4 regions of the Paenibacillus graminis genome follow, and region 2 is predicted to be linked to each of the others. Evidence: riboswitches for the same ligand, from Rfam matches in the RefSeq annotation. Region 2 holds a riboswitch; each other region holds the start of a gene.

Region 1 (5,539 bases), 3.1 Mb from region 2:
GGCGCATGCCCCCATATCCTTGCCTTTCCCGGAATAGCCGTGGGCTATAATGGCAGTCCGCCCTCCGGCACGCGCTGACGGCAGATAATAGCCGCGCAAGGTAAGCCCATCGTCAGAAGTAATCTCAATTTTCCTGAAGCTGTGGCGGGATACCCAGTCCGCACCTTCTCCCCACGAAGGCCCGGCAACCGGCGGGTCCACCTTAAGATCAGGAGTTTTGGCCAGGAACTCCTTGGGTGCCCGCTTGATTGCGATTCCGTAAAAAAAGAACCCCGCATACGTCAAGCCGCCGGCAATAATAATCACAACGGCAAGTATAATAACACTCCACATGAACAATATCACCTTTCTTCCGGCATAATGGAATCCCACTTTCAGGGCAAGCCTTACACGCCCCCCGATTTTCAGCATAGTATAACATGGCTCGGGGAGCAGTTGGAAATGCAGAGAAGGCCGGGGCCATGAGACTGGACGGGCTACGGCGGCGAAAACAAGGGCAGATATGCCTTTGTTTCGACCCGTCCAGCCCTGGAAGGCGAAAACAACGGCAGTTATGCCTTTGTTTCGGCTCGTCCAGCCCGGATTGGCGAAAACAACGGCAGATATGCCTTTGTTTCGGCTCGTCCAGCCCGGATTGGCGAAAACAACGGCAGATATACCTTTGTTTCGGCTCGTCTGAAGCTGTTCAGAGTGGAAACCCATACGCCAGACACCTTACTTCAATAAGATGTAGTGGAACAAGCACAAAAAAACAGGACTTCTCCATTACTGAAGAAATCCTGCTGTTGGCTTGTTATGCTGCTGTGGGACAAAGGTGCACCCTTTCGAGTAAACCTACTTATGGGGCAGCATTTTTTCTAATTCGCTATCCCCTCACTATAGCTACAATTTACGGCTTCTATTACCGTTTGCGTTTACTGCTGTTTCCTGCAGTTCTGCTGAGCAGTAGTCCCAAACCAGCTATTCCCAGACCTGCGATGTAATAAGGCGCTGGACTTGCTTCTCCAGTCTGCGGCAGTTTATCGGGTGTATCCACGCTGCCTACAGGAACTTCGTCATCTGTTATAACTATTTCCTCCGGCTCCGGTGTTACCGTTGGGGCCGGTGCAGGGACTGGCGCTGGTTCTATTGAGGCTGTTGGTTCTATTGACGCCGTTGGTTGTACCGGAGCAATTGTTACCACAGGCCCCAAGGGTAATGGGTCATCATTGATCAGGGTATCATCCACAATCGTGCCGATAACGGATGATGGTGTTGGCGTCGGGAACGTTACCGGAACATAAATTACTGTAGTGTCTGGCGTTGGTGCCGGTGTAACTTCACTTGTTGGTGTTGCACCCGGTGTCGGTGTTGCTGATGCAGTGGCACTCGGTGACACGCTAGACGTTGGCGTCGGCGTTACGACTGCGGTCGGCGTCGGCGTCGGTGTTACGACAGCGGTCGGCGTTGGCGTGACGATGGCGGTCGGCGTCGGCGTCGCCGTCTCACTCGGCGTTGGCGTCGCCGTTGCGCTCGGCGTTGGCGTTGGCGTCGCCGTTGCACTCGGCGTTGGCGTCGCCGTTACGCTCGGCGTTGGCGTCGCCGTTGCGCTCGGCGTTGGCGTTGGCGTCGCCGTCTCACTCGGCGTCGGCGTCGCCGTTGCACTCGGCGTTGGCGTCGCCGTCTCACTCGGCGTTGGCGTCGCCGTCGCACTCGGCGTCGGGGTCGCCGTCGCACTCGGCGTTGGCGTCGCCGTTGCGCTCGGCGTTGGCGTCGGCGTCGCCGTTGCGCTCGCCGTCGGTGTTGCCGTTGCGCTAGGCGTTGGCGTCGCCGTTGCACTCGGCGTTGGCGTCGCCGTTGCACTCGGCGTTGGCGTCGGCGTTACAGGCGGTTCGGAGCCTTCATACGGATAGTGGTGCATCTGCACATAACCGCTGAACGCTTTTGCGATCAGCGTGCCATGAAGCTCTGCATGATCATAAAAGACACTGGCATGAGGAGCCAATATAGTGCCCTCGATGGTTGTATTCCCGATATTCACAGAAGCAGCTTCATAGAAATTGAACAGGACCTTGCGGGGTTTGCCTCCCCAGAATTGAAAATTAGGAATTTTCACAGTGCTTCCGCCCACATTAATAATGACGGTGGCATCACCTGCTATGTTGAACTGCAGCCCGTTGGCGTCGGCCAGGTCAGCAGCAGCCAGATGAATGACATTATAGGCATCCGGAGCGTTGATAGTGATTTTTCCATATTCTTTTACAAAAGGCTGTGTCTGTGTCAATGCGGCCAATTCATCCGAACGCTGGATCAGAAACTGTTCCTCAGCCGCAAAATCAATCGGTGTCCCTTGGCGGGGAGTCTCCTTAAGATCTGCCCGTGTGCTGCTTATAGTGCCTCCATATACAGCTGCTCCATATATAGTTCCGTCTGTTAGGCTGAGATTTTTGCCGGCAACCAGTACATCCCCACCGGGCGCATCTTTGGAAACACCGTACCCCTGCAAAGTAATATTTCCTTCTGCCGCGAGCCTTCCATGAATCTGATCGTAAGATTGCGTGAAATCTCCAAAGATAAATGCGTTAAAGTTGCCGGCAACACCCAGGACAGGAGTAGGGGTATACGGCATATTTCCCGCAGCCTTAACATTCCAACCCCAAGTAACCGTGCTGCCCAATGCCAACACCCCTGTCAGAATCAGAGCTGCTGCTTTCTGTGATCTTTTTTTCAATCGCCTTGCACCTCCTAGTAACTTATTCTATGATTTTGCGGAAAAACTATAACAACAAAAAGACCGCCACGAAGGGTTAGCTTCACGGCGGCCGGACGATCATAGCCCTGGTTGGGCATTAGATTCCTGACTTTGCGTCCCGTCCTTTCGGACGGTTTGCGTTTATACATGAGGAATATAGATTTCAGTGAAACCTATGTAGTCTATGACATTTGTTACTTTTGAACTAATTTCAGTTTAGCGGTTCCCCTGCCCTATTGTCAATCTATTCCTTAATTATTTTTTCATGTGACCATTTAGACGATCCTGGACAAACCCGCTATTCATAAGGCTTTTCAGCTTACCTGTCCAGAAGAGAGTCTCACCGCAGAACGGGTTACCGCCTTTTTCACAGCACCCCATCCCGTATTTATTTGCAATTTTCAATATTAAAATATAGTATATTAGAACTATAATTTCAAATTCTATCCATCCTATTCATTCTTAGCTATTTCTACTCCTTAAGGAGCAAGAACGTCCTTTCGAATTAGGAACGCACTACAAAAAAAACTGCCCGGAATCCACCGGCAGCAGTTCTTCATCCATTTCTATGTAATGCTATATACGCTCCCATAACCAGACATTGCGGATATAGCGGATTGGGATTTATAACAGCTGAATCCAGCCAATCATGGACACCCACAACGGAATACTCAAAAACAACCCGAATGCCAACCCACGGCGGAGACTTCCTTCATGACTCATCATAATTCTCCTCTTTGAGGTGCTTTATTTTGTTACACTTCAATCTTTTATATTTCAATTTTAATATAAAATAATTCTTCTTATTTTATTGTGAAAAATGTCACATAAAGTTTCTTTGTTTATAAATTCCAGTGGTTATTTTTTGAATCGAAGCCAAGTTCATCTGCCGGGGTATCAAAAGCGGTTACGTTGGGGAGCAGTATAGAATCAAATCCCGCTCATGATAGCGCAAGGGTCAGCCTGACAAAATAAAACGGGCCTCACCATGGGAGTAGGCAAGGCCCTGCAAGCTATCTATAAACACCGGGGAGTGTTTGGTACATTCAATATATATACTCAACCTGAAAATAAGCTGATAGCTGCATAAAAATTACATTAAGAGCTTCCAATAGCCCAGTGTGCCGAAAAAAACGACCAGTGCCACAGGAAGAATAATTTTCCGGCTCACCTTATCCTCAAACGAAAAATACAAACACAGCATACAAAGCCACGCAATAAGGAGACTTCCCATTTCCTATGCATACGCCCTTTCTTATACATCCTGATGATCGCGCGGGACAGTGGCAGCACCAAACATCCTATAAGAAGATTACCCGCGAGTCAGCCGGTTCATACCCAATTATGGCTTGGGCCGCTAAATAATTTTTCTTGTTTCGCCAAAAGGCTGTACAGTCCCGGCCGGTCACTGCTCTCCCTCCAGCACAGGGTACTCCCAGAAGCTCAGCCTGCCTTTGGCCGGTATGGGCCGGGCAAGTGCCGTTATATCTTCCAGCTTCCAGGCATAGCGTCCTGGCGCATAATCGCCGAAAGCCAACTCATTGCCGCCAGGCCAGCCATGGGCGGCATCCGCCTGCGTCACCTTATAGCAATCGGCCAGACGGCTTGTGGCGACGATGGCTCCCAGAGGGGAGATTGTCCACAGTGAAGCCATGCCGCGCCAAGGCCGACTTGAAAGGCTCCTGCCTGCAGGCAGTTTTGTCGATCCCCATTCCGGCATGAATAGCCAGTTCACCGCGATAAGCTGTTTGCCAGGAACGGGTTTCGAACTGTTTTTCCCCAAGCACAATTAATGCGGCCCAGGGCTGCCGGATTGTCAGACATTTCATCTCTGCCTTTTCTCCTCTCTGAACAGCAAAAAACGCAGCCGCCGAACATCCGGAAAGCCGCGCCGCCTATAGTTATCGGGATGCTGGAAGGGACAAAGCCCCTGCCTGCGCAATGTGTGTGCTTTCTACTACTGTATTGTATGACGCTATGGGATTCTGTGCAACTTTTACGAGAAGCGGAATAGAATAAACTTCCAGATTACAGCTAAATAAGGGCTGGCCGCCAGTCCGCAGATGGCTAAAAAGACTTGAATTGGTGTACTCATCCGGGCATCCATTCCGGTCCAGCTGATGGAAAAAGAAGGCTTGGGCGGCTCAAGCCCGTACTGCTCCATTAGCCGTTCTTTTGTGCCGCTGTCCACAATTGTTCCTGCATCCGCTGCATGGACGAGTGCCGGTTGCAAAAACAATAGGATGAAAGCAGCGAAACAGGTGAACGTGAATATAATTTTGTGTTTATTCCTCACATTTCTTTTTTCTCCTTTTTCTTGAATTTACTTTCTATTTATTATATCAGATTTATCCAGACTTTTTATAGATAAAGCGTTATACGCTGTTCCTGCGGCATCCAACCCGGATTCACCAGTTATGTACATAAGATCAGCCAGATTTGTTGATACTTCTCCCCTCCATATCCGTTTAAAATTAATGGTAATATTATGAAAGGTCGGTTTAAGCACCCTCTGTTCTCCGCAGGTGAAGTGGAAAAAGGTACACTAATTCAGCTCATTTCGCTCCTGATGAAGTAATATGGCCCAATTAAGTTTCCTTTTTCCACTTCAATCTCACAATTGTTGATTTTGGGGAGAAATAAGTTCCCTTTTTCCAGCTGGCACTGCTCAGCAGCGTCGACTGGTAAAAAAGCCTCAAAGTTGCCTGCCATGCAGACCAGAACGGCCCAGGGCTTCTCATATTCACATATCAAAATAAAATAACTCTTCAAATTTTTTGTCCAAAGCAATGCATAAGACTAGAGCCA
Region 2 (5,539 bases):
CCGCTCGTTGCCGCCCCATACATTGTTGACCAGGATATCCAGCCTGCCCTGCTCTGACGATATCCGCCGGATGGCTGCTTCTGTCTCACTATCCCGGGTATGGTCGCAGCGGATCGCCTCCCCCTCTCCTCCAACTGCCCTGATCTCGCTGAGCACACTGTCAATGGTCCCTTTATGCCGTTCATCGTGCGAAAGTCCCCTGCTTCTGCCTGTGATATACACATACGCACCCGCTTTTGCCAACTCCAAAGCGATTCCCCGGCCGGCTCCCCGGCTTCCTCCGGTAACCAGCGCCACTTTCCCTTGCAGATTAGTCATCATTACCGCTCCCCTCATGTCTCATGTGTTCTTTTGCTTGCTGTAGTTATCATAAACTCTATATATGACACCAATTGACATATATATATGATAAACTGAAAAAGATTGAAATTAGGGGTACCCCTGTGAGGAGGACGTTATGAGAGCCGACCGTTTATTATCCATCCTGCTTCTGCTGCAGAACCGCGGCAAAGTCACCTCCCGTGAGCTGGCCAGCACCTTGGAGGTGTCTGAACGAACGATCTTTCGCGATATGGAGGCGCTGAGCGCCTCCGGAATCCCCGTATTGGCTGAAAGAGGCCGGGAAGGAGGCTGGAGGCTCACAGAAGGCTACAGAACCTCGCTTACCGGAATGAAGCCCAAAGAAGTAGGGGCACTCCTGCTCTCAGCCGATCCGGCCATTCTACAGGCTCTCGGTATTCATGAGGATTACACGCTTGCCTCGCGCAAGCTGGAGGCGGCTGCAACTGCGAATACACACCCTTCCGCCAACTATTTTAACCAGCGTATTCATATAGACAATGAAGGATGGCTTCCATCCAAAGAGAGTTTTCCCTTTCTTTCCATATTGCAGACGGCCCTGCGGGAAGACCGGAAGGTAAATATCTCCTACCTGCGCAACGGGGAAGTGAAGAACAGAAGGATTGGACTGCTGGGTTTGGTGGCTAAACAAGGGGTCTGGTATGTGATCGGGGAGCATGAAGAGCAACTCAGAACCTACCGGGTCTCGAGAATCGTTGCGGCTCAAATGATAGATGAAGCTTATGCTCGTCCTGACGGTTTTGAACTGACGCGCTACTGGGAGTCCTCCAAAACCTCCTTCAAATCTGCCCTCCCCAGCTTTCAAGCCAAATTCTCATTAAAGTCTTCTTCGCTTCAACAGTTAAGACATGAACGTTATGTTACAGTGCTAGACATAAGTGATTCCCCAGAGGCTGAGTGGCTGAAGGTTGAGGCTGAGTTCAACACCTTAGAAGCAGCTTGCCGGGTGATGTTGTCCCTAGGTCCAAATGTGATCGTTGAGGCACCGGAAGAATTGCGTTTAAAAGTTTATAAGGCTGCCTTAAAAACAGTCCTGTTGGGCCGCAGCGTAAGACGTTCTCTTCTGGGAAATTCCCAGCCGCAGCATGACTAGACTCCTGGGCCTTCCAACAAGGATAGCTGTTTTCCCAATTTTATTTATGTCAATTCTTACAATAGACCTAACGTCCTGAATTCGCCTATAATATTACAATACACAACATATTTTATTAGGGGGAAATAGTTATTATGGACTGGATGAACAAGCTTCCGCTTAAACAGAGAATTGTTGCCGGATGTTATCTGATCGCCGCCTTATTCGCAATTCCTGTACTGGTCACTTTATTGGTCATGGGCAAAATTGTTGTCGGAATTATCCTTGTAGCCGTATTGGCAGCTCTCACCTTCCCTCTTTCACGCTTCATTGAGAGAACGCTTACATCTTCATTTGACGACATTTCTAATGTTACACACACCATTGCAAAAGGCGACTTTACTAACCGGGCCGACGAGAACGGCTCCATGGGGGACATCAGCCGTTCCTTCAATACCATGATCGATAAGCTCAAAAAAATCCTTACCGATGCTTCGCAGATTACCCGCCAGGTTATGGATGCCAGCCGCGGCATTGAAGACAAGAACCAGAATCTGAAGATAGTAATGGCCCAAGTCGCCTCTTCGTCCAATGAACTGGCTCTTGGCGCTAATGAAATCTCCGTGGACATTGCCGACATGACCGAATCCATCAAAGACATAGAGACTAAGGTCTCCAATTACACGAGCTCGACCAAGGAAATGAATAAACGGTCTGTACATACACTGGAACTGGTAGAAAAAGGACGGCAATCGGTAGATACGCAAGCTGAAGGCATGCGCAAAAATATACAAGCTACCCAGAAGGTGGCCGGCACGATTGAAGCACTCTCCCAAAATGCCCGGGGGATTACGATGATCACCAAAACCATCACAGAAATCGCTGAGCAGACCAACCTCCTGTCGCTCAACGCCTCTATTGAAGCAGCACGGGCTGGTGAACATGGCCGTGGTTTTGCCGTCGTGGCCCAGGAAGTACGCAAGCTGGCCGAGGAATCTACCGCCTCTACCAAAGAGGTGTTCAGTCTGGTCCGCAGCATAGAGAACGATATCAAACAAGCGATCGAGAACATAGCCATTAATGAGGAAGTCGTTCAGGTACAGAACGAGATGATTATCGAAACAGCGAATATTTTCGCACAGATTGTGCAAAGCGTTCAATACATAACCGAGCAAATTGCTTCCTTCTCTGCTGAAAGCGACCTCATGCTGGAAAGCGCACATAAAATCTCGGGAGCCATCGAAAATATTTCTGCGATTACCGAAGAAACGGCCGCAGGAACAGAAGAGGTCTCCGCAGCGATGAACGGGCAAATTCATGCCTTGCAATCCGTTGCCGAAGAAACGGAGAAAATGACCCAAGCTGTATTTCAACTGCAAAAAACGATTCACATTTTCAAATTTTAAATGTTACGAGGGAACTGCCGCCTCCTTCCTGCGGCAGTTTTTTTGTTCACAAAAATTTCGCTGTTATATTCATCGGTTACAGTTTTTTTGCATTAGAAGAGCCCCTCCATTCTTTTGCACTTCTTTGCCTTAGCCTGTTTCCGTTTTTGGATTATAGACATTTGGAGATGAGCTGCTCTTTGTTCAATGGTTCTTTTTACACAGTAGATTTTACAATGCATTCCATTATCAAGGCAAAATATGCTTATAATAATTGAGTTTATAGTGCAAAATACTTATTTTTAGATAATTTCAATATTTCTTCACAGTTTGCATTTTCGGACTTTTTTTCATTAACCCTTTTTTCTTACCCATTCTTATATATATACAAAATTATACTATTTTTCACATGTACCGGCAGGCAGAATTCGCCAAAATCCGAGGATATCAGCACAAATATATTGACAAAAGTAGAGTTAGAAATATATTGTAAAATAAAAAAAGGTATAATTTTCTTTAACACATATTGGCAAAATTCACCGAAAGGGAATGACGCAAAGCCATGGATCTACAGTCTCATTTTTATGGGACCATGACTGCCAGGTTGCTGAACAGCCGAACGTCCGGGTTTTCCTGCGTTCTCTATGGTTATTTACGCAGCCAACCTGTGCTCTCCTGAGTACAGGTTTTCTATTTTGCTGAAAAAAATAAAAAAAACATTGGGTGGGGTGGATTTCCTTTGAAAACAGTTTCAGATTATATGGCTGAGGCACTACGAAACCTTGGTGTAACACATTCTTTTGGCATAATCGGCAAGTCTATTTGTCCCGTAGTCCTGAAAATGGTTGATTACGGTATTGAATTTATTCCCGGCAGACATGAATCCAGTTCCGGGTTCGAAGCCGCGGGCTATGCTCTCAAAACAGGCAGACTCGGGGTGGCTTTTGGGACTTCCGGGCCGGGGGGGACCAATCTTCTCACCGCCGCCGCACATGCCAAAGCGAACAATCTTCCCGTACTTTTTATAACAGGACATCAATCCATCAAGGAACTGGGGATTCCCCAGTGCCAGGATTCTTCGGCTTATCTGGCCGATCTGGCGGATATGTTCAGACCCGCGACCCTTTACAGCAAGCTGGTGGAACGCGGCGATCATTTCGGCACGATCTTCAGTCATGCCATCTCCATTGCCTTGAGCGGACAGCGGGGTCCGGTTCATCTCTGTATCCCGTTTGATGTACAGACCGAAATGCTGGAAGAATGCCGGATTGTCATTCCTGAACGCGAACGTCTGGTAAGTGCCGGTAATTTGGAACGTGTACTTTCTGCAATTAATGAATCAAGCCATCCTCTGATCATTGCCGGCAAAGGCATCAATCGTTCCAAGGCGCACGAGGAGCTTGTTCAACTGGCTGAAACTTTCAATATTCCGGTGGTCACCTCTCCCGGCGGCAAGGGTGCCATCGCCTGGGATCACCCGCTGTATCACGGTCCTATTGGTGTCGGCGGCTGCAAGCACGGCGAGGATTTGTTAAACCGCAGTGATTTGTTCATCGTGCTTGGCTCACGCCTTAGCGATATGACCATCTGCAATCTCAAGCCAGAGAATCATCCCAAAACATTGATTCAATTTGACGTCGATCCTACCTTTGTAGGAAAAATATTAACCTCAGAAACAATCGCTGTAAGCGGGGACTTACACGACAATCTTACATTCTTTCTTCAGAAAGCAGATTTATCCGCTATAAAAAAACACGAAGCAGAAACCGATGTTCATTATGCGGAAGAGCTGCCGGTTCTGTCCAAGCTTTCGCTTGCTTCGGTCATGTCCACATTAAGCGACCTGATCCCTTACAACAACACCATTTTTGTTGATGATGGCAGCCATGGCTTCAATGCCGCAAAATGGTACAAAGTCAAAAAGCCCGGCAGCGTTGTCTTCGATGCTTACTTTGCCTGCATGGGAAATTCTATCGGCATGGCTATCGGAGCTAAGGTGGCTTCACCGGAAGAAACGATTTTCTGCATTACCGGTGACGGCTGCTTCATGATGCTTGGCACAGAGATCAATACGGCCGTGTGCAAGGATATCCCGGTGATCTTTATCGTAGTGAACAACATGCAGCTGGATATGGCCTTAAAGGGCATGGAAAAAACAACAGGCAGAATCGATGGCACGATCTTCGAAGTTCCTATGGATGCCGTGAAATTTGCCGAATCACTGGGAGCCACAGGCTACAGATGCGAGACTCAGGAACAATTCACATCTGCTATCCATGCCGCAGTGGCCTCTAACCGCGTGGCTGTAATTGAACTGCTGACCGACCGTGCCGAAGTGCCTCCGACGGCCCATCGAACCTTGAATCTCAACTAAGAATCAACAGCGGCAAGGACCTCTCCTCACTTGATTGCTCCTTGCCGCTCATCACAATTCAGGAGGCATCTCTGTGGAAAATACGATTAACAGCGGTCTTAGGCATTTTTCCAACTTATCTGGCAATTACGGTGCCAAAGCTCTGGCTCCAATCAAGGAGCATTTCCCGGAGCTGGCCGAGTATATCATGGGCAACGCCTATGGAGACGTTTTTCAACGTACAACGATTGGTTCGGATTGGAAAGAAATTGCCGTTATTTCATCCCTGATTACGATGGGACAGTTCGAGCAGCTCGGAGTCCATTATGTGATGGCGCTCAGCGTCGGAATGACTGTAGATCAGATCAA
Region 3 (5,539 bases), 2.2 Mb from region 2:
CCCTGCTCCAGTGTGTCCAATCTTGTACTTGTCGAGATGAACCAGCGTATCCAGCATAGCATCCTGTCCAAAATCAAGAATATGATTATTGGCCACGGTCACGCCATCGATCCCGGCATAATTCAGCCCCGCCAGTGCCGCCGGTTTGGAACGGAAAGCAAAGCTCTTCTCTGCCGCCTTCCCTCTAACCGATACGGGTGTCTCCAGGTTGGCAAAAGCTATATCTGCTTTTTTAAGGACAGGTGCTACCTTCGCAAAAGGAAAATTGACGCCATAATTGGCGATCTGATCGCCGACAAATCCATCCAGCAAAATATCTCCGGCAAAAACAAGGTTAATCTTCTCCTGCGGGGAAGCCCCCTGACTGAAAGCTGCCTGCCCGGGAATCAGCAAAAACAATACTAAAGTTATGACTGCAAATCTGCGCAAAATCTTGGACCCCTCTCTCTTAATCTGCCAATTATTCTACTATAATAGAGGGGAAAATCCAAATTAAGGGTTGGTATTCTGCCAGGATTCTGATTTCTGCTAGATTCGCGCCTTTTTAAGCACGGCCCGGAAACAGTTGAGTCCGCCCCACTGCTCCGTCCGTACAGCATCCGCGGGAAGCTTAAAATCTGTCTCGCCCCAATACTCAAATCCGGCCTGCAGCAGCACTTCATTCATCCGCAGAAGATTAACCGTAGGGTAATCAAAAGTCAGTACAAGCAGTCCTTCTCCATTCAGTGTGCGGTGAAACTCCCTTACGGCTCGTACAGAATCCTCCAGTGATAAATGCTCCAGAACCGAGATGCAGAATATAGTATCAAAGCTTTCATTCTCATAAGGCAATGCGGTCAGATTAGCCTGCGCCAGATGCAGGCGGGTGGTCCGTCTGGCTTCCACCAGCCGAGCGGCTTCCTCGCCGATGTCGCTGGCAATGTCCTGCATAATGGCATCCCGGGACAGTATCCGCGCATCGATATCGCAGGCATGAACCTCCGCGCTGTAGCCGGCAAGGTAGAACTTGAGCGGATGGGAGATCCCGCAGGCCGCATCCAGCACCACATCATGGGGCGAAACAAAATTCGTGCACCATTCGTATTCATAAGGCCGGCTCCACCAGGATTCCGGCAAATCATAAATCAGCTTGTCGCGGCGGGCATCGGCATTCACAAAAAAACGGGAAACATACGGATGTGTTGGCATGGCCAGGACTCCTTTTAGAGGAAATTCGGTAGTGAGAGTATATTCAGGAATCGCTGTTTCATGCCAAACCTTACACCGGCCTGCCCGGTATAGTTTTGGTAGCCAGCACATAAGACTCGCGGGGATATCCGCACAGGGTTTCGCCCAGCACCTTTTCGGCTGCTCCTTTTTCGTAGACATTGGCTGTATCAAAAAAATCCATACCCGATCCGTAAGCGGTTTCAATAGCTTTGTGCGGTATTTCGTCTTGTACTTGCTCCTCTCCTATCCGGCTCTGCCGCCGGTTGCTATCGTTTCATATTTATTCTAGAGGAGTCTATATATAATAGAAAGAAGTGAAAAGTAGTTTAGGCAATTTCATCTATAGCTGCTTGACCATAAGCACGTGTGGAATGCCATCCTCCATAAAGACCTGCGAACTCGTTACATACCCCAGCCTCTGATAAAAGCCCTCGGCCTGCTTCTGGCCATGCAGCTTGGCTTGCCGGTGCCCCCGTTCAACCGCCATTTTTTCCAGTGTATCGATTATAACGGACCCCAGTCCGCTTTTGCGGTAAGGAGCGCTAAGGCAAATCCGTTCAAGCTTAGCCCACCCGTCCACACTCCTAAGTCTGGCCGTTCCCACAGGAAGCTCTTCCTGATAGAGCAATATATGCTCTGCGTGCTTTTCGTGATCATCAAATTCATCTGCCAGCGCCACGCCCTGTTCCTCCACAAACACTTCCCGTCTGATTCTGAAAGCCTCCTGCAGCCCTGCTTCGGTGGTAACCCGCTCTACCCGCATGGTACGATCCCTCCCCTTCGTTATGTCTGCTTAATGCCTGCCCAGAATATCTCCCAGATATCCTTCAGACGGCGCCCGAATTCTTCCTGGCTGTAAAAAAACATCTGCATGGCAATTCCATCCTGTAAACAATAATAAGCTGAGAGCAGGCTTTCCGTGTGCTGCCGCCGAATCTCCCCGGAGTTCATGCCTTCCTCAAAAATAGCCCGGTAAAATGCCGCTGAACGCTGCTCCAGCATTGAAATCTGCTGCTCCAGCATCTCCTGAAAGAAAGGCGCAGGGAATTGAACACTCCTTTTGTAAAAGGCGGTCAGAACAGGGTACTCTACCCTATAAAAATAGGTCCTGTATACAATTTCACGCAGTCTAACCTCTACAGAGGTGCCAAGGATTTCCCTGTACAACCGGTCAAGAAATTCAATATAATGCCGGGCCATTTCCTGAAATGCTGCGATAAACAAATCCTCTTTTTTAGGAAAATAGGTTGCGATGGACTGTTTTTTAATCCCTACCGACTGGGCAATCCCCGCCAATGATGCCCCCTCAAAGCCTTTTTCAGCAAATTGGAACAATGCGGCTTGCAAAATAGCGCCAGCTGTCATTCTTATACCGCCTCCCTGACGACCGTCAGGAAGAATTATCACATGCTCAATCATATTTGTCAAACCAGCCGTAGAGGCTGAATTCTATCTGCTGACTGATAGCCATTTCATCTATATAAATATATAATTAAATATTGTAAATTAGTGACTCTAGTACTAGAATAAAGGTTGCAAAAGTTTATATATTTGAATTTTCAACTATGATTCCTTTGTCGATTTCATTCGGGTTAAGCACCTGATTTCGGCTAATCACTGATCCATTTCATAACGGCAAACTATCTGAAAGGATAGGACGCAAAGCAATGGGCCTAAAGATGTGAACATCACCATCCATGGCTGCCAGGCTGCCAAGAAGACGCTGAACTGTGCGGGTATCCGTTTGGGTACCGTATCTGCCTGCCGGGATACTCTTATGTCCAAATGCCCATTGATTATCTAAAAAGGAGCCAAACGCAATGCCACAGCGCATTACTGAGAAAATTTTGAATAAGCCTGCCGGTCAGACCGGGATGAAAGAGAAAGAGACTGAGACTGCGGCTGCATCCCCCCTTCCTTCCCGGCCTTACGGGACACAGGATCAGAATGGCATTATTATTGTTCAAGATAACCGTTTTTACATCACCTCCCCGCTGCCCGGCGGCGAGCCGGCATTCCTCTCGGCGGTCCCGCCTGTAATGCTGGAGCTTAACAATCAGCCGGTAGCTGGTCCCGTACCCGTCGTATCCACTGACCGGGTTACCTGGTCCATACAAGAACCGCCTCCCTATCAGATCACCGTCTCCGAGGATAAACTCCAAGCCTTCTTTACCCTGAACCGTGTAGAACAGTATGAATGGAACCTGGTGAACACCCCGGCATCGAGCCATCTCGCGGTAAGAGCTGAAAGGGACCCTTCCACTCTGTTGTCCACCCTTGGCATTGAACAGATTATTGCCGATTTCGAGAAAAAATCGATTTCCCAAAACCTGAATATCCCCGCAATTTATGCGGAATTGAATCATCCGACCCACCTGCCGGTTTGTGTGGCGGAAGGCACGCCGCCTGCTGCAGGCGAGGATGCGAAGCTCGATTTATTTTTTGCCGGGCAGGCTGATAGTACTTTTGAAGAAACAGAAGGGGTTGTGGATTACCGGAGCTATCTGCGGATTCCTACCGCGAAGAAAGGCGATATCATTGCCCGCAAGCATCCGCCGCGTGAAGGTGTGCCCGGGTATGATGTATACGGCAGCATTTTGCATGCCCCAGCTCCCCGGGATATCAAAGTTATGGCCAAGGAGGGCACCCTGCTGCGGCCAAGCCATGAAATTACAGCCCTTGTAGAAGGCCGGCCGCGTGTTACTGGCACATATGTCAAAACTTTCGATATCACTACCGCATATACCGTTCCGGGCAGTGTCAACCGCCAAATAGGCAATATCGTATTTTCTGGCGATGTCATTGTGCACCAGGACGTGGAGGACAACTCGATCATCGAGTCTTTAGGAAATGTGTATGTATGCGGCAATGTCCATAATTCTACCATTACAGCAACAGGCAGTATTTACATACTGGGCAAGGTGGGCAACAGCCAGTTGTATTCAGGCGCCTTCGGTGTAACCTACAACCGTCTCTATCACCTCTCCGAGAAGCTGATCGAAGAAGTCAGCCTGCTGCGGCAAGCTTCCAGACTGCTGATCCAGGAAATACAATCCCGGCAGCAGACCGTAAAGTTCGGGCAAGTCATTCAGCTGCTCATGGAGAGTAAATATAAGAGGATCCCCGTCCTGATACGTGATCTGGAATCCGTAGTGGCCAGCATCAAGTATATCTCTCACCCAGACAACAAACAGCTGCAGCGGATTCTGGACGTTTTCTTACGGCCAGCCCTGTTCATCGATGCTTTTAATGATGCTATGCTGGTGTCGTTATTGAAATTGCTGAAGGAACTGTATACCGGAGTAGCTCGCATGGAGGAAACCAATGTCTGCGTTGACATCCCAGAGTGCCATAACACCATCATCAAATCAAGCGGCGACATTTGCATTCACAAGGACGGGACTCTGCAAAGCGATTTGCTCTCCCTGGCAGACATCACTTTCTTGATGCCGGATGCAGTCTGCGGGGAATCACAGCTGGAGGCAGGCGGGACCCTCACTGCACAAACCGTAGGAAGTGAAGCAGGGCCAGGCTCCACCCTCACAGCAGGCCGTAAGATTATTGTCGGCAAAATGTATGGGGGCAGCGTAACCGTCGGCCGACATTCCCAAGAGATTACCGAACCTGCCGAGGACATGATCTTTACTCTGCAGAATCCAGGGACTGATTGAAGAGCCTATTTAAACCAAGACTCAAACAAACTGTTAACCGGCCTATAGATCATTATTACCAGATACAGCGGGCTGGGGACTTTGACTTTGTTGAGCGAGCAGTAGACCGCGGCAATGCCCAGGGCCCAGAACATAAGCCAGACCAGGCGGTCGCGGAGCCTGCTTTTCTGCTTCAGCAAAGGCAGGTCGATGACAACACAACCTGCCGCAATCACGAGAAATAACAGCAGCATCTCGGGCTCACTCCTTGATATCCTTAATAAAAGAATTGTCCGTAACGCCGATCCGGGTAATCGACACGCTGGCAGCGTAATGAATGGGCAGCGACTTCAGGTAATCTTCTCCCTTCCGCTGCTGCAGTCTGGCCCAGGCCTGCGGTTCAGCACGGTAGATCATCTGGCCAAAACCCATGATATCCACATTGTAATCCTTATTAACCTGCTTAACAGCAGATTCCATCCGCGAGATAATCCGCTCTTCCGTTTTCTTCTCCAGCTCTGTGATCACCTTCTCCGACTCCAGATTATCCCGGCTCTGCACCTCTTCAATGTTGCACTCTGCCTGTACATGGATGTAAATATGCGGCTCACCGCCGATTATCTTTACTTTACGTTTTGTGGATGTATGCAGCGCTTCAATAACAATCGGGCGGCCATCGT
Region 4 (5,539 bases), 2.1 Mb from region 2:
ACAAGTAGTAAGGGATGAGAAAATACGACTTGCCCTTATTCTTCATGGCTCTCCACCTCGCCGTAAGCTTCCAGACGTTTGTCGAATTCTTCCTCCGTTTCACCGAACCGCATGACATGAATCGCTTCCGGATCAAAATACAGGCCGATTTCGCTGCCGACCTCCGCTTTGCGTGTGGAATGAACCAGCCACTCATGGCCCGATTCATCGTAGCAGCTGATCTCGTAATGCACGCCCCGGAACAGCTGGGAATCCACGCGTACACGCAGCTTGCCCTGTTCAAGCGCGGCAATCTCCAGATCCTCGGGACGAATGACAATCTCCACCGCTTCATTGCGCTTCAGCCCGGCATCGACACATTCGAACCGGTGTCCGTTAAACTCCACCAGGTAGTCATCGATCATCACACCCGGCACAATATTCGACTCCCCGATGAAATCGGCCACGAAGCGGTTGATCGGCTCATCATAAATATCATTGGGCGTGCCGCTCTGCTCGATCCGTCCGCCGTTCATGACAAAGATCCAGTCCGACATCGCCAGCGCTTCTTCCTGGTCATGGGTCACAAATATAAAGGTAATGCCCAGCCGCTGCTGCATTTCCCGCAGGATGTACTGCATCTCTGTACGCAGCTTCAAGTCCAGCGCCGACAGCGGCTCATCCAGCAGAAGCACCTGCGGCTCATTGACGATGGCGCGGGCAATCGCCACACGTTGTCTTTGTCCGCCTGACATTTCATTAATAGCACGCTGCTCGTAGCCTACAAGGTTCACGAAGCGCAGCGCTTCCTGCACCTTGTGCGTGATCACATCCTTCTTAAGCTTCTTGATGCGCAGTCCGAAAGCCACATTCTCGAATACGTTCAGGTGCGGAAACAGCGCATAGTCCTGAAATACCGTATTGACCTGCCGCTCGTTGGCGGGAATGTGGTTGATGATTTGGCCATTGAGATAAATAGAGCCTTTAGTCGGCTCGGCGAAACCGGCAATCAGCCGCAGAATAGTCGTCTTGCCGCAGCCCGAAGGGCCCAGCAAGGTATAGAATTTACCGCGTTCGATCTCGAAGCTGACGCCTTTTAATACAGGCTCTTCGTCGTCGTATTGTTTGATCACCTGGTCAAAAGAAATAATAGTGCCTTCCGGGGTAGCTATAGCTAACAACCTCCCTTACCTTATGTAATACAATCTATTTTACCCCCATCTTGCGGAGGACAATCGAAGCGGGCTGGCTCAGCGTGTGTTAGCGACAATTCCTCCCATTCTTCGACAACCTTCCATAATATATAGCATAACGGATTAGTCCTATATATGCGATAGCATACATGGTTAAAAGCAGTCTGGAAACTTAACAAGTTCGTAAAATTTATGAACCTCCCGGACTGTTTTGCGGTGCTATAATGAAAACGGCTGAAATTCATTTCATTTTTACACCTGAAAGAAGATGACCTCCAATGAATGAAGGATTACAGGACCGTCTTGAGAAATTCGGACTGTCTTTATATATGATACGGGTTACTCTTGCAGCTTCACTCTCCTGGCTGGCAGTACACACGCTGTATGGAGACAGCTATTTATACTTCGCCCCGCTGGCGGCGATTCTGATTACACAAGGCAGCGTCAAGGCCTCCCTGGAAAAGGGGGTCTACCGCATGACCGGCATTGTGCTCGGCGGCATTGTCAGCCTGATTGTGGGGCGGTTCTTCGATGTAGGAGCCCTTTCCATTCTGCTGATGCTTCTGATCGGTATCGGGGTCGCCACAGCCTGCCGGATCAATATCCAGGCGATCTCCCAAGTCGGTGTAACCTCTGTTCTGGCACTGACCTTCTATAATGATCATTATATTGAGTGGCGGGTTGCTGAAACGCTGATCGGTGTGGTCATTGCCCTAATTATCAATATGATTATCGTTCCGCCCAAGGGGTTCGTCAAGGTGAAGGGCCTGACTCTGGAAAGCGGACTGCTGCTGGCGGATGCCCTAAGCGGCCAGGCCGGCAGCGGACGGGAAGCCGTTCAGGCGGGAGACGCCCTGGCACGCTCCGCTTCACTGCTGGCGAAGAGCGAGCTTCAGCAGAAAGAGCTGCATTATACCTTAACACATTACCATTGCCGCAGCGAGCTGAGCGGACTGACACAGACCACTGCCCATCTCAAAAAAATCCACTCATATGTAAAAGAAATCCGTGCAGAAATCGAACGACTGCCCGCGCATTACGCCGCAGCCGACTGGATGGCAGAGGTTGTCACAGCCACCGCAGACTGTATCGCCCTGTACGGGACGAAGACCCTGTCCGATGCCGAATGCCAGCGTTCGCTTCCTGAATCGCTGCGCCGGGCGCGCGATCTTCAACTGGCGTGGTTCTCCGAGCTGCAGGGACAATGCTCCCTCACCTCCATCCGCGATCTTGGCGCGGTTTTCTCTCACCTGAACCGGGTGCTGGAAGAGATTGAGCAGGCCGACTATGTAGTGATGTCAGCCGCGCCGCAGAAGGCCAAAGCTGGGGCCGCCCACGCTGTGCGCTTCATACAAAAGGGACTCTCCCACAAGCTTTAAGCTTGGGAGCGTCCCTTTTCAAATATATGGCTTTCCTCTTTCATCCTATCAGTTAGCCTTCGCTTTCAAGCCCCTCCATCATGCTTCAAACTCTCCATCATAAACCGCCCGATCCTTCTATATTCTCCTGTAAATCTGGAATTCATTAAGTGTAATTTAATTATAAATTCATTATTTTTACAAAAAATCAACAATTACCTACATTATTCAATTTTTATAGTCAAATTCAATTATTCCAGTTGAAAATTCGCTACTTAAGTACTAGAATTAAGCTTGTTTGGAGAAGTTATTTTTGGACATCATACCAGTATTGACCACTTTTTTGTCGATTACAGTCGATTTATTCGCCTCATACTGAGTGTATATCATTGATCTATTCCTAAAGGCAAACTGTCCCGAAAGGGCAGGACGCAAAGTCATGGGCCTAAGAGCGCTATTGCTGCATTTATGGTCGCCAGGCTGCCAATAGAGACGCCATTTGGTCGGATATCCCAGGATATAAGTATCACGGCTCCATGATGTTCTTTTCTGTACAGATACCATTGATTATACGAAAAAAGTGAGGTTACGAGAATGCCGCAGCATACCATCGAACGTTCACGGTACGAGTTCATTGCTTCCATGCTTCTTGGGAAGACCGATCTCTTAAATCTTTACTCTGTGGATCCTCAGACGTTTGGCGGAACAGACGAAGCTAAGAATGGTGTCATCATTATCCAGAATAACGAAATCTTCATCACTCCGCCTCTTCCCGGCGGCAAGCCGGCTGTAATCTCCGCGATGCATCCTGTTGTATTGAAGATTAATGGTCAGGTCATCACGGGACCAACTCAAATTACCTCTGCTGATGACCTCACCTGGGAGATTTGCGAGAAACCGCAATACCAGATTACAGTATCCGATGATAAGCTAAAAGTGTACTTTACCCTTTACCGCGCTGAAAGGTATGCCTGGAATCTCGTCAACAGTCCGGCCTCAGCCTTTGTCACTGTCCGTGCGGAGATGAACAGGGAAATGCTCTTATCCACCCTCTCCATAGAACGGATTATGGCCGGTTTTGAGAAAAGCCCTATAGTCAGCAGTCTCAATATCCCTGCGCTCTACGAGGAGCTGAATAACCCTACCTACCTTCCGGTATGTATTGCTGAAGGCAAGGCTCCTGTGCCAGGGACCAATGCGAGTCTCGAACTGCTGTTTCAACAGAAAATAGAGACTGAGTTCAAGTCTATGGACGATTCCGCCCAAGAAACAAGCTGCCTGGAATTCTTTATGGTGCAGGAAGGCGAAGTATTTGCGAAGAAGCTGCCCCCCAAAGAAGGCCTGCCCGGCTTTGATGTGTATGGCGGTGTACTTCCGCCGCCGCCGCCGCAGGACCTTACCCTGTTCTCATCCCCTTACGCAGCGCTGCTTCCGGGCGGGGAGATCAAGGCCTGCCGCAAAGGCAGACCACGCATAACCGGAAGCGGAACCTTTGTTAGAACGATTGATTTTCCCCAAACGTTCTTCGTTCCGCATAGTGACAATGAGGCCGGGGGTACCCTCATGTTCCCTGGTGATGTTATCGCAACTCGTTATTTAAGCAAGAATACAGTTATCGAGGCTTTGGGCAATGTTTATATTTTTGGTGATGTGCGCAATTCCCGGATCGCTGCTACAGGCAGCATATTTATCAGCGGCAATGTTGTAGGGAGTGAGCTGTACGCCGGGGGATACGGGGCCACACATAACCGCCTGTGCAGCTTCACCGAACTGGTGGCGAAAGAGGTTTCGAGACTGAGAGAGGCTGCCAGACATCTTGCCGAGACGGTCGAGTCAACGATGCAGACAGTGAAATACGGGTTGGTCATCATGCTTCTGCTGGAAAGTAAATATGCCCATCTTCCCCGTATGTTCCGTGACATGCAGGAGCTGTTATCAGGTATGAGTACTGATTATCCTCAGGATACCAAGATCCTGAAACATATGATGAAGTTTTTTCTAAATCCCGGACAATTTACCGACCAAATTACGGATGCGGGAATAGGCTCTTTTCTGAGTCTGCTGAAGAACCTGGCCCATAGCATCTACCAGATGCAGGAGGAACGGGTCCGGATCGATATTGCCGGGTCACATGACAGTGTTATAAAATCCGGCGGGGATGTCCATATTCATGGAGATGGAGTTTCCCAGAGCAGCCTGTATTCCTCTGGAGATATTTATTTTGCGAAGTATAGCTCCATGTCTTCCGACTCCACCATGGAGGCAGCCGGAACGATTAATGCACGCAGCGTTGGCGGGGAATCCATTGGCACAACACTGCTGGTTGCAGGCCAACAAATCATTGCCCATACCATCAGGAATGCTTCTGTGGCAGTAGGCGGGTATTCTTTAGAGATTACTGACCCGATTGAAAGTATCGCATTTACGGCCAAAAGCCTAAAACAGGAATACGGGGGAGTCCCCTCCTCTTCAAGCGAGTAATCAGCGGTATCCCTTACATATAGCCTTACCGGCAAAAGGTACACATACAGAAAGACCCTGCCGGGCTGCGTGCCGGCAGGGTCTTTCACGGGCTTTTTAAGACTCGTATTGCGGTCTCTCCATGTCGAACGTCCGGCCAACCGCTGCATACGAAGCTCCCGCGAGACGGCTTACCGGCTTCAGCTTGGCCGCATCAATGCGTCCGTTATGAATCAGTTCATCCTCTACATAGAAGCACAGCACTTCTCCGATCATCATATCGCAGTGTCCCAGCTCCACATGCCGCGTAAGCCGGCACTCCATGGCAATCCTGCATTCCGCTATACGCGGAACCCGGATCATTTGTCCGGGCACCGGCGTTAGTCCGGCCAATTCCAGCTCGCTGACGCCTTCCGGGGCGTTGATTGAGGTGTGGTTAATCGCAGCCACATTATCCTCGTCCACGATATGCACCACAAACTCTCCATTGCGCAAAATGTTGCTTGCCGTGTGCTTCATCTCTCCGGTTGCCTTGCGCACACAGGAAAA

The links. A riboswitch is a leader RNA that binds a small molecule or an ion and turns the genes downstream of it on or off. The one in region 2 is predicted to bind cyclic di-GMP.
Region 1: it holds a riboswitch for cyclic di-GMP, as region 2 does, so the genes downstream of both, PGRAT_RS32130 (choice-of-anchor A family protein) here and PGRAT_RS20080 (thiamine pyrophosphate-binding protein) in region 2, are expected to answer to the same signal.
Region 3: it holds a riboswitch for cyclic di-GMP, as region 2 does, so the genes downstream of both, PGRAT_RS09960 (FapA family protein) here and PGRAT_RS20080 (thiamine pyrophosphate-binding protein) in region 2, are expected to answer to the same signal.
Region 4: it holds a riboswitch for cyclic di-GMP, as region 2 does, so the genes downstream of both, PGRAT_RS29475 (flagellar assembly protein A) here and PGRAT_RS20080 (thiamine pyrophosphate-binding protein) in region 2, are expected to answer to the same signal.

Annotation. Positions count from the first base shown of each region.
Region 1 is NZ_CP009287.1:602,661-608,199, reverse strand. It holds gene PGRAT_RS02685 (alpha/beta hydrolase) at 1-702, opposite strand, end outside; gene PGRAT_RS32130 (choice-of-anchor A family protein) at 902-2,710, opposite strand; cyclic di-GMP riboswitch class I at 2,794-2,881, opposite strand; gene PGRAT_RS34750 (hypothetical protein) at 4,137-4,385, opposite strand; gene PGRAT_RS34745 (ASCH domain-containing protein) at 4,315-4,560, opposite strand; gene PGRAT_RS02665 (hypothetical protein) at 4,728-5,027, opposite strand; gene PGRAT_RS02655 (helix-turn-helix transcriptional regulator) at 5,475-5,539, opposite strand, start outside.
Region 2 is NZ_CP009287.1:4,670,887-4,676,425, forward strand. It holds gene PGRAT_RS20065 (SDR family NAD(P)-dependent oxidoreductase) at 1-321, opposite strand, end outside; gene PGRAT_RS20070 (helix-turn-helix transcriptional regulator) at 458-1,453, shown strand; gene PGRAT_RS20075 (methyl-accepting chemotaxis protein) at 1,588-2,838, shown strand; cyclic di-GMP riboswitch class I at 3,336-3,429, shown strand; gene PGRAT_RS20080 (thiamine pyrophosphate-binding protein) at 3,557-5,191, shown strand; gene PGRAT_RS20085 (carboxymuconolactone decarboxylase family protein) at 5,265-5,539, shown strand, end outside.
Region 3 is NZ_CP009287.1:2,472,493-2,478,031, reverse strand. It holds gene PGRAT_RS09980 (CapA family protein) at 1-429, opposite strand, end outside; gene PGRAT_RS09975 (class I SAM-dependent methyltransferase) at 529-1,188, opposite strand; partial or broken gene PGRAT_RS32295 (aldo/keto reductase) at 1,283-1,441, opposite strand; gene PGRAT_RS09970 (GNAT family N-acetyltransferase) at 1,550-1,972, opposite strand; gene PGRAT_RS09965 (TetR/AcrR family transcriptional regulator) at 1,993-2,574, opposite strand; cyclic di-GMP riboswitch class I at 2,834-2,926, shown strand; gene PGRAT_RS09960 (FapA family protein) at 3,030-4,880, shown strand; gene PGRAT_RS09955 (hypothetical protein) at 4,886-5,113, opposite strand; gene PGRAT_RS09950 (Ger(x)C family spore germination protein) at 5,121-5,539, opposite strand, start outside.
Region 4 is NZ_CP009287.1:6,810,859-6,816,397, forward strand. It holds gene PGRAT_RS29460 (ABC transporter permease) at 1-46, opposite strand, end outside; gene PGRAT_RS29465 (ABC transporter ATP-binding protein) at 36-1,160, opposite strand; gene PGRAT_RS32005 (FUSC family protein) at 1,451-2,551, shown strand; cyclic di-GMP riboswitch class I at 2,926-3,018, shown strand; gene PGRAT_RS29475 (flagellar assembly protein A) at 3,125-5,011, shown strand; gene PGRAT_RS29480 (flavin reductase family protein) at 5,108-5,539, opposite strand, start outside.